DNA from 4 places in the Photobacterium sp. DNB23_23_1 genome. Region 4 is predicted to be linked to each of the others. Evidence: predicted binding sites of a transcription regulator. Region 4 holds the regulator's gene; each other region holds the start of a gene.

Region 1 (2,207 bases), on a different contig from region 4:
GATTTCGTTCTGGCCTGCCGTTGCAACTTCGTGGTGGTGCGCTTCAACAACCAAGCCCATTTCTTCCATGATTAGACACATGGCTGAACGGATGTCTTGTGAAGAATCAACCGGTGCTACTGGGAAGTAACCACCTTTCACGCCAGGACGGTGGCCTTTGTTACCGCCTTCGAAATCTGAACCTGTGTTCCAAGCCGCTTCTACGTCGTCGATCTTGAAGAAAGAACCAGACATATCAGTGGCAAACTTCACGTCATCGAACAGGAAGAACTCCGGCTCAGGACCGATCAATACAGTGTCTGCAACGCCAGTTGCACGCATGAAGTCTTCAGCACGCTTGGCAATAGAGCGAGGGTCACGGTCGTAGCCTTGCATTGTTGCAGGCTCTAGGATGTCACAGCGGATGTTCAGTGTTGCATCTTCTGTGAATGGGTCTAGTACCGCGCTAGCTGCATCCGGCATCATTACCATATCTGACTCGTTGATACCTTTCCAACCAGCAACAGAAGAACCATCAAACATCTTGCCTTCTTCAAAGAAGTCAGCATCGATCTGGTGGGATGGGATAGAGATGTGCTGCTCTTTACCTTTGGTATCGGTAAAGCGTAGGTCAACAAACTTAACTTCATTTTCCTGGATCAGCGCTAGTACACTTTCTACTGACATCTTGAATAACCTCCGGTGTTAGATTGGGCATCAGGCCGCAATAAATTAGGAATGAGCGTGTTTCGCTCTATTGCTAAAAGACAATGCGATAACTGTGCCAACTTTTCAAAGCCCCAAAATAGCGCACTTAGCAGGTATTTGAGGCTGAATTTGTCCATCACTTGCACTGTTATGGGGATTTGCTGCACCAAGTTGGTGCGGTATGGGTTGTTATCCCTTTAATGGTGCGCGTATCTACATTAGCCCAGCGCGATATATTGTCAATTGGCTCGGCCGGGAAAAGTTGATAGAAAAGGCGTTCGGAGGGGGGCTTTACTGGCCTGCGATGCAGCAAAATGCCTGGTTAGAGCAAGTAGAACGAAAAAGGCGGTGATATAAATCACATATTACGTGGGTTTTGGCGTAAAATCTGTTAGATTATGAGCCGTTTTTTTAACCAAGTAGCGCCATCCGGTTGCTGCATGTTCTGAGTGAATGTGAATCCATGTCTAATCCACAGATCGATAAATTAAGAAATATCGCAATTATTGCGCACGTTGACCACGGTAAAACCACCCTGGTTGACAAACTGCTTCAGCAGTCTGGCACGTTAGAGTCTCGCGGTGACGTTGAAGAACGCGTAATGGATTCCAACGACATCGAAAAAGAGCGTGGTATTACCATTCTTGCTAAGAACACAGCAATTAACTGGAATGATTACCGCATCAACATCGTAGATACTCCAGGACACGCCGACTTCGGTGGTGAAGTTGAGCGTATCATGTCGATGGTTGACTCTGTATTGTTGATTGTTGATGCTGTTGACGGCCCAATGCCTCAGACGCGTTTCGTAACTCAGAAAGCGTTTGCCCACGGCCTTAAGCCTATCGTTGTTATCAACAAGATCGACCGTCCGGGCGCACGTCCTGAGTGGGTTATGGATCAAGTATTTGACCTGTTTGATAACCTAGGTGCAACAGATGAGCAGCTAGACTTCACGACTGTTTATGCTTCAGCTCTTAATGGCTGGGCAACAATGGATGAAGGTGAAGTTGGCGAGAACATGGAGCCATTGTTCCAAGCGGTTGTTGATACGGTTGACGCCCCAAGCGTTGACGTTGATGGCAGCCTACAGATGCAAATCTCTCAGCTAGACTACAGCTCTTACGTGGGTGTTATCGGTGTTGCTCGTGTAACCCGTGGCTCTGTGGTACCAAACCAGCAGGTTACTATTGTGGGTGCTGATGGTAAGACACGTAACGGTAAAGTCGGTACGGTATTGGGTTACCTTGGCCTTGAGCGTCACGAAGTTGAAAAAGCAACGGCGGGCGACATCATTGCAATTACAGGTCTTGGTGAACTGAAAATCTCTGACACTATCTGTGATGTGAACGCGGTTGAGGCTCTGCCTGCTCTGTCTGTTGATGAGCCAACTGTAACCATGACGTTCCAGGTCAACACGTCTCCGTTCGCAGGTAAAGAAGGTAAGTTCGTTACTTCACGTAACATTCTTGAGCGCCTACAGAAAGAGTTGGTACACAACGTTGCACTTCGCGTTGAAG
Region 2 (2,207 bases), on a different contig from region 4:
TTCTGACCGATGAATGAACCGGCAATCGTTGCTTCTTCCCATGGCACACCGATTAGGAATGCAAGAGGAGAGAAAACATAACCAAGGATAAGCTCTAGTGTCAGCTGTGGCATACCGAACCAGCCACCGATACCACCTAGCATACCGTTGATTAGCGCAATCAGACCGATGAACGCAAGAAGCATTGCACCAACGTTTAGCGCAAGCTGCATACCAGAAGAAGCACCCGCTGCTGCTGCGTCGATAACGTTCGCTGGCTTGTCGTCAGCGTCATTAGCATCGCTTGCTAGCTGCTCAACAGCTTCTTCAGTTTCAGGTTTGATGATCTTAGCAAATAGAAGACCACCAGGAGCTGCCATGAATGAAGCGGCGATTAGGTACTCTAGAGGTACACCCATAGAGGCATAACCAGCAAGTACACCACCCGCTACAGACGCCAGACCACCACACATAACCGCAAACAGCTCAGACTGAGTCATTTTTGGTACGAACGGGCGGATCACCAAAGGTGCTTCCGTTTGACCAACGAAGATGTTAGCTGTTGCAGACATGGATTCGGCGCGAGATGTACCCAGTGCTTTCTGTAGACCACCACCTAGGATGTTGATCACAACCTGCATGATGCCCAGGTAGTAAAGTACGCTGATCAGTGCAGAGAAGAAAACGATTACTGGTAGTACGCGCAGGGCAAACACGAAGCCGCCACCGCCGAACACTTCAAACATTTTGTCTGAAGTCAGGCCACCGAATAGGAAGTTAATACCGTCGTTACCATAAGCGATAACGTTGGCAACGGCTGTAGACATACCATACAGTACGTCACGGCCAACAGGTACATAAAGAACAAATGCACCTAAACAAAATTGAATGGCAAATGCGCCACCCACTGTACGTAGATTAATAGCTTTACGGTTATCAGATAGAAGTACTGCAAGACCTAGCAGTACGACCATCCCAACCAGGCTCATAAACATGCTCATAGTTTATGGCTTCCCTTTAGTTAAGTTGGCGTCTCGACAATTCGGCTCATTAAGAGTCCGGCGCATTATACTCATGCAGCGGCGGATAAAATAACGCCGACATCACAGTTTGCAAGGAAAGAGAGTGAAAGTTCAATCCTAAATGTGAGCTACGTCACGGTTTCGCGCAAACGATTCACGCAAACGTTTAATTTGTGACAGCGCTTCACATTGGAATACGGAAAAGTTCAGCAGTGGTTAAGCTAGTTGCCTGCTTAATTTCCTGTTCGCTTTCCGTTCGGATTGCTGCCAGTTCACCCAGCACCTTCACCAACCGATCGGGCCGGTTTGGCTCCCCTTGAAACCCAGCTACTGGCATATCGGGTGCATCTGTTTCAAGCAGAAGTGCATCCAATGGCAGTGCGGCTATTGTATTTCGAGTCTTATTGGCTCGGCGATATGTAATCGTTCCACCGACCCCAATTTTGATACCTAGATCAATAAGCTGCACCGCTTGTTGATGGCTGCCACTAAATCCATGGTACACCCCACCAGCAATAGGCATATTTTGCCTCAAAACCCGAAGCAATTCGGGAAAAGCCTTGCGGCAATGGAGTATGACCGGTAATTCAAAGCGGTTAGCCAACTGTAACTGGGCTGCCAATAACGAAATCTGTTGATCCCGGTCGGCATTCACAATGGCAAAGTCTAGTCCACATTCCCCGACAGCAACGCAGTGTGATTGTTTTTTTTCTCGTTGTTCGGCCTCCGACGCAAGCTCATATTCCAATTGAATCAAGGTACTAACATCATGCTCGACACTGAAAAAAGGATGCAACCCTAAACCAAAGTAAAGCTGGGGAAAACGGGCTGACAGATCACGCACTGCTTGCCAGTTTCGCTGGCCAACCGCCGGGATGACGATTTTCCCAACTCCGGCCTGATGCGATAGTGCCAAGTAGTACTCGGGATCATCACAAAACGGCGCAAAATCGAAGTGGCAATGGCTATCAATCAGCATCAGGTTTGACCTTTACTGTACCGCCCTCCTGTTTGCCTCTATTCGCGGGATGGCGCGAGTCGTCACTGTCATAGCGGACCGGTGCGCAGCAACGACGGTTCTCGGGCACTAGCCCCATTTTTTCACACCAGCGGTCATAGGCCGCTACCCCACGCTTGATCAACGACATCATGCCTATCTATCCTGTTTTGTGGCCTTGATGGCCTTGGCTACCATGACGATCATAC
Region 3 (2,207 bases), on a different contig from region 4:
ACAAGAAGCAGATGTCGATCATGGATTTCGATCTCGAATTAACCGACCTTGAGGTCTTGAGCCGGGTACTCAAGCGTATCGAGCAGGTCAGAGACGTCGCCGAGGCCAAGCGATTGCACTAAAATGGCAATCAGAACATAACTATTTGAAGCGGGAAGCGAAGGCGACCCGCTTTTTTTAGCCAAAGAAAGGAAATCACAGTATGAGCGAGAACAAAGCGCCCATTGAGCAATTGGTTGAGATTATGTCCACGTTGCGCGACCCACAGCAGGGGTGCCCTTGGGACTTGAAACAGACCTTCGCGTCCATTGTGCCGCATACTCTGGAGGAAGCTTACGAAGTGGCTGATGCTATCGAGCAGCAGAATTGGGATGATGTGCGTGAGGAGCTCGGTGATCTGTTGTTCCAGGTGATTTTCTACAGCCAGCTTGGCAAAGAGCAGGGGCTGTTTGATTTTGATGATGTGGTCCGTGGTATCAACGAGAAGCTGACCCGTCGTCATCCGCATGTGTTTGCTAATACTGAGTTTGCCAATGAGGCCGAGATCAATGCCAACTGGGAAGCGGAGAAAGCCAAGGAGCGTTCAGTCAAAGGGGAGGATTCCAGTGTGCTGGCTAACATCCCGCAAGCGATGCCTGCGCTCATCCGGGCCGATAAAATCCAGAAGCGCTGTGCCAAGCATGGATTTGATTGGGATACCCTAGGGCCGGTTGTCGATAAGGTGCATGAAGAGATTGAAGAGGTGATGGAAGAAGTCATTCAAGTGTCACCTGATCAAAGTAAAATCGAAGAAGAAGTGGGGGATTTGTTGTTTGCTGTCGCCAACTTCAGCCGCCATGTGCAGGTCAAACCGGAAGTGGCACTGAAGAAAGCCAACCAGAAATTCGAGCGTCGTTTTCGCGAAGTGGAGAAAACTGTGCTAGAAAGAGGAAAGCGTATTGACGATTGCTCCCTGGAATATTTGGATGCTATCTGGGATGAGGTCAAGCGTAGCGAGCTGAAGACAAAGTAAGCGAGGTGGGGGAGTTAAGGGCAGTCACACGGATGAATGCTCAATCTATAGTCATCTAGTTTAGTAGAATTGATTTGAGACAAAAAAAAACCAAACGTGCTGTGATAGTTTTCACGTTGTGGCAATAAAGTGTGTCTGGTATACTAATTTCCCGTCCAGATACATTTTATCCTCTATACCAATCTTCCAGGTAAAACATGACGACGAATTACATTTTTGTTACGGGCGGGGTCGTATCCTCACTAGGTAAAGGTATTGCTGCAGCATCGCTGGCGGCTATTCTAGAAGCGCGTGGTCTTAACGTGACCATGATGAAGCTAGACCCTTACATCAACGTTGACCCAGGCACAATGAGCCCAATTCAGCATGGTGAAGTATTCGTAACGGAAGACGGTGCAGAGACTGACCTTGACCTAGGCCACTATGAGCGTTTCATCCGTACCAAGATGACCAAGCGCAATAACTTCACTGCGGGACGTGTTTACGCTGATGTACTGCGTAAAGAGCGTCGTGGTGACTACCTAGGTGCAACGATTCAGGTTATCCCACACATCACCAATGCGATCAAAGAACGTGTTATTGCAGGTGCAGAAGGCCACGACGTAGCTATCGTCGAAGTTGGCGGCACTGTAGGTGATATCGAATCTCTACCATTTATGGAAGCAATCCGTCAGCTAGCGGTTGAGCTAGGCCGTGAACGCGCAATGTTCATGCACCTGACACTTGTTCCATACTTGGCTGCAGCTGGCGAAGTGAAAACCAAGCCAACTCAGCACTCAGTGAAAGAACTGCTTTCTATCGGTATCCAGCCTGACATCCTTGTATGTCGTTCTGACCGTAACATCCCTGCTAACGAGCGTGCGAAAATCGCCCTGTTCTGTAACGTGCAGGAAAAAGCAGTTATCTCAATGAAAGACGTAGATTCTATCTATAAGATCCCACAACTTATCAAGGCTCAAGGCCTGGATGACTTGGTTTGTCAGCGCTTCGGTATTACAGCTCCAGAAGCTGACCTGACTGAGTGGGAACAGGTGATCTACGAAGAAGCCAACCCAACAGCCGAAGTGACTATCGGTATGGTGGGTAAGTACATCGAACTACCAGATGCATACAAGTCAGTGAATGAAGCACTGAAGCATGCCGGTCTTAAGAACCGTCTGTCAGTGAAGATCAAGTATGTTGATTCTCAGGATGT
Region 4 (2,207 bases):
GCCGCTGATCCAGCAGCTGATTGATACGGGAAAAATAGGTTAAGAGCTGTGATAGGCGTGATTATCCTCTCGCCCATCGCCATCCCTTACTGCGAGGTTACGCTTCCACCACCTCGTACGAGTGGGTCATCTCTACCCCTTCACCCAACATCAGGCAAACAGAACAGTATTTTTCCAACGAGTCGGCCACGGTTTTGGCTACAACGGCTTCATCCAAATTTTCACCTGTCACCACAAAATGCAGGTTCGCAGTGGTAAAAATACGAGGAGCCAGCTCACGACGAACCGAGTTGATTTGCGCTTCGCAAGCCGTAATTTTCTGCCCGGCAGATTTGAGCCCATCCACCACGTCCACCGAACTACACCCACCCGCAGCCATCAGTACCAGCTCCATTGGGCTCGGCGCTTTTTCGCCACCATTGCCATCCATCACCACGCTGTGACCTGAATTTGACTGCCCTAGGAAGGTCATATTTTCGACCCATTTCACTCGTGATTGCATTGGTTTCTCCTTACAACTTATAGGGGGTTTTGGCACAATCTAGCAACGGTGTGATCATGTGCACACTTATGACTACAAAATGGCCATTTCACATAGATCAATATCAAGAAAAGCGCGCCGAAAAAAGATAAAATCTGAACTAATTATTCACGTGAGCTTGCAGCCCAGCGGTTGACTGAATATCCTAAACGACGAACTAATTATGGTTAGGCCCAGCCACATTTTTAATGGACGTCGTTGTTGGGCAACAAACGCAGAGGAAGTTAGTAATATGGTTCCAGGTAAACCTCAAACAGATCCAACTCTAGAGTGGTTTCTTTCCCATTGCCACATTCATAAATACCCTTCAAAGAGTACTTTGATTCATGCGGGAGAAAAAGCGGAAACGCTCTATTACATCGTAAAAGGTTCTGTTGCGGTCCTGATCAAGGATGAAGAAGGTAAGGAAATGATCCTGTCTTACCTAAACCAAGGTGACTTCATCGGTGAGTTAGGCCTATTCGAAGAAGGCCAAGAGCGTACTGCATGGGTTCGAGCTAAGACCCCTTGCGAAGTTGCAGAAATTTCTTTCAAGAAATTCCGCCAGCTAATTCAAGTTAACCCAGACATCCTAATGCGCCTTTCTGCGCAGATGGCCAGCCGCCTTCAGGTGACTAGCCAGAAAGTCGGTGACTTGGCATTCCTGGATGTAACAGGCCGTATCGCTCAGACACTATTGAACCTGGCTAAACAGCCAGATGCAATGACTCACCCAGACGGCATGCAAATCAAGATCACCCGTCAGGAAATCGGCCAGATCGTTGGCTGTTCCCGTGAGACTGTTGGTCGTATATTGAAGATGCTAGAAGAGCAGAACCTGATTTCTGCCCATGGTAAAACTATCGTTGTTTACGGCACACGCTAAACAACCCGGTTTACTAGCAAAAACTCAAAAAGCCGCACTATGCGGCTTTTTTTATTGCCCATCGCACCCACTTTCATACTTACAGGACATTACTGTCTACCCCATCACTCTTTTTGTGCTTGTATCTACGCGACTTAATGCTACATTGTGCATATTAATCCTCATCACCTGTAATGGAATACCGGTATGGACATCGAACGCTTCTCACCACATCGCTCCCACCACACCGAGCGCGGAGTCATTTCGCCGCTGCCCGATACCGTTGAGATGACAGGCTTCAGTGACAGCCGCCACTACCTTGAACAACATGAGAAGGTGAAACGCCAGACACCGGAGTCCCAGCAGGGGTATCCACTCGATAGCCTCAAGCACTAAATCCAGACACATGAAACACCTGTGACCACATGAGCCACAGGCGCTTGGAATATGCAGAATTAGATAACCGGTTTCAGGCAGGTTACCCTGATTTAGTTGGCGTCCGTGCTCTCGAAGATCTTATCTGCCGACGCCTCGACAAAACCGGTATATAACTCACCGTCCTCTTTCGGGTAGCGCTTGGCAAACTCATAGAACCCGCCCGGTATGCTATAAACGCCATCCAAAAACCCAACCTCGACCCTGTCGGCCATAGTCGATGACTGTTCAAGCATCACCTCAGGGCTACCTTTAACATCACCGCCAGCGCTGTTGATCTCAAACCCGTTGTGGCGCAGCAAGTGATTGACCTCAGCCACCTCGGTAAACTGCTCAAGCTGGTTCAGGCTAACGGTAAAGTGGTTGGCCCCAAAACCATGGGCAGCT

Evidence for each region. The regulator CRP, encoded in region 4, controls carbon source genes, mostly activating them, when cyclic AMP is high. The targets are predictions, from matches to a motif close to TGTGANNNNNNTCACA.
Region 1: the regulator CRP is predicted to act here: its motif matches at 1,035-1,050, upstream of typA (translational GTPase TypA).
Region 2: the regulator CRP is predicted to act here: its motif matches at 1,124-1,139, upstream of ACVA53_RS06430 (NupC/NupG family nucleoside CNT transporter).
Region 3: the regulator CRP is predicted to act here: its motif matches at 1,113-1,128, upstream of ACVA53_RS19790 (CTP synthase).

The regions. Positions count from the first base shown of each region.
Region 1 covers NZ_JBNNXT010000044.1:31,653-33,859, reverse strand. Annotated here, with positions in the region: gene glnA (glutamate--ammonia ligase) at 1-666, opposite strand, end outside; gene typA (translational GTPase TypA) at 1,151-2,207, shown strand, end outside.
Region 2 covers NZ_JBNNXT010000007.1:21,469-23,675, forward strand. Annotated here, with positions in the region: gene ACVA53_RS06430 (NupC/NupG family nucleoside CNT transporter) at 1-980, opposite strand, end outside; gene ACVA53_RS06435 (TatD family hydrolase) at 1,186-1,980, opposite strand; gene ACVA53_RS06440 (hypothetical protein) at 1,970-2,152, opposite strand; gene glgX (glycogen debranching protein GlgX) at 2,155-2,207, opposite strand, start outside.
Region 3 covers NZ_JBNNXT010000039.1:30,876-33,082, forward strand. Annotated here, with positions in the region: gene relA (GTP diphosphokinase) at 1-122, shown strand, start outside; gene mazG (nucleoside triphosphate pyrophosphohydrolase) at 203-1,012, shown strand; gene ACVA53_RS19790 (CTP synthase) at 1,210-2,207, shown strand, end outside.
Region 4 covers NZ_JBNNXT010000003.1:188,682-190,888, reverse strand. Annotated here, with positions in the region: gene ACVA53_RS03815 (phosphoribulokinase) at 1-43, shown strand, start outside; gene ACVA53_RS03810 (OsmC family protein) at 98-502, opposite strand; gene crp (cAMP-activated global transcriptional regulator CRP) at 774-1,406, shown strand; gene ACVA53_RS03800 (hypothetical protein) at 1,593-1,781, shown strand; gene ACVA53_RS03795 (2-oxoadipate dioxygenase/decarboxylase family protein) at 1,874-2,207, opposite strand, start outside.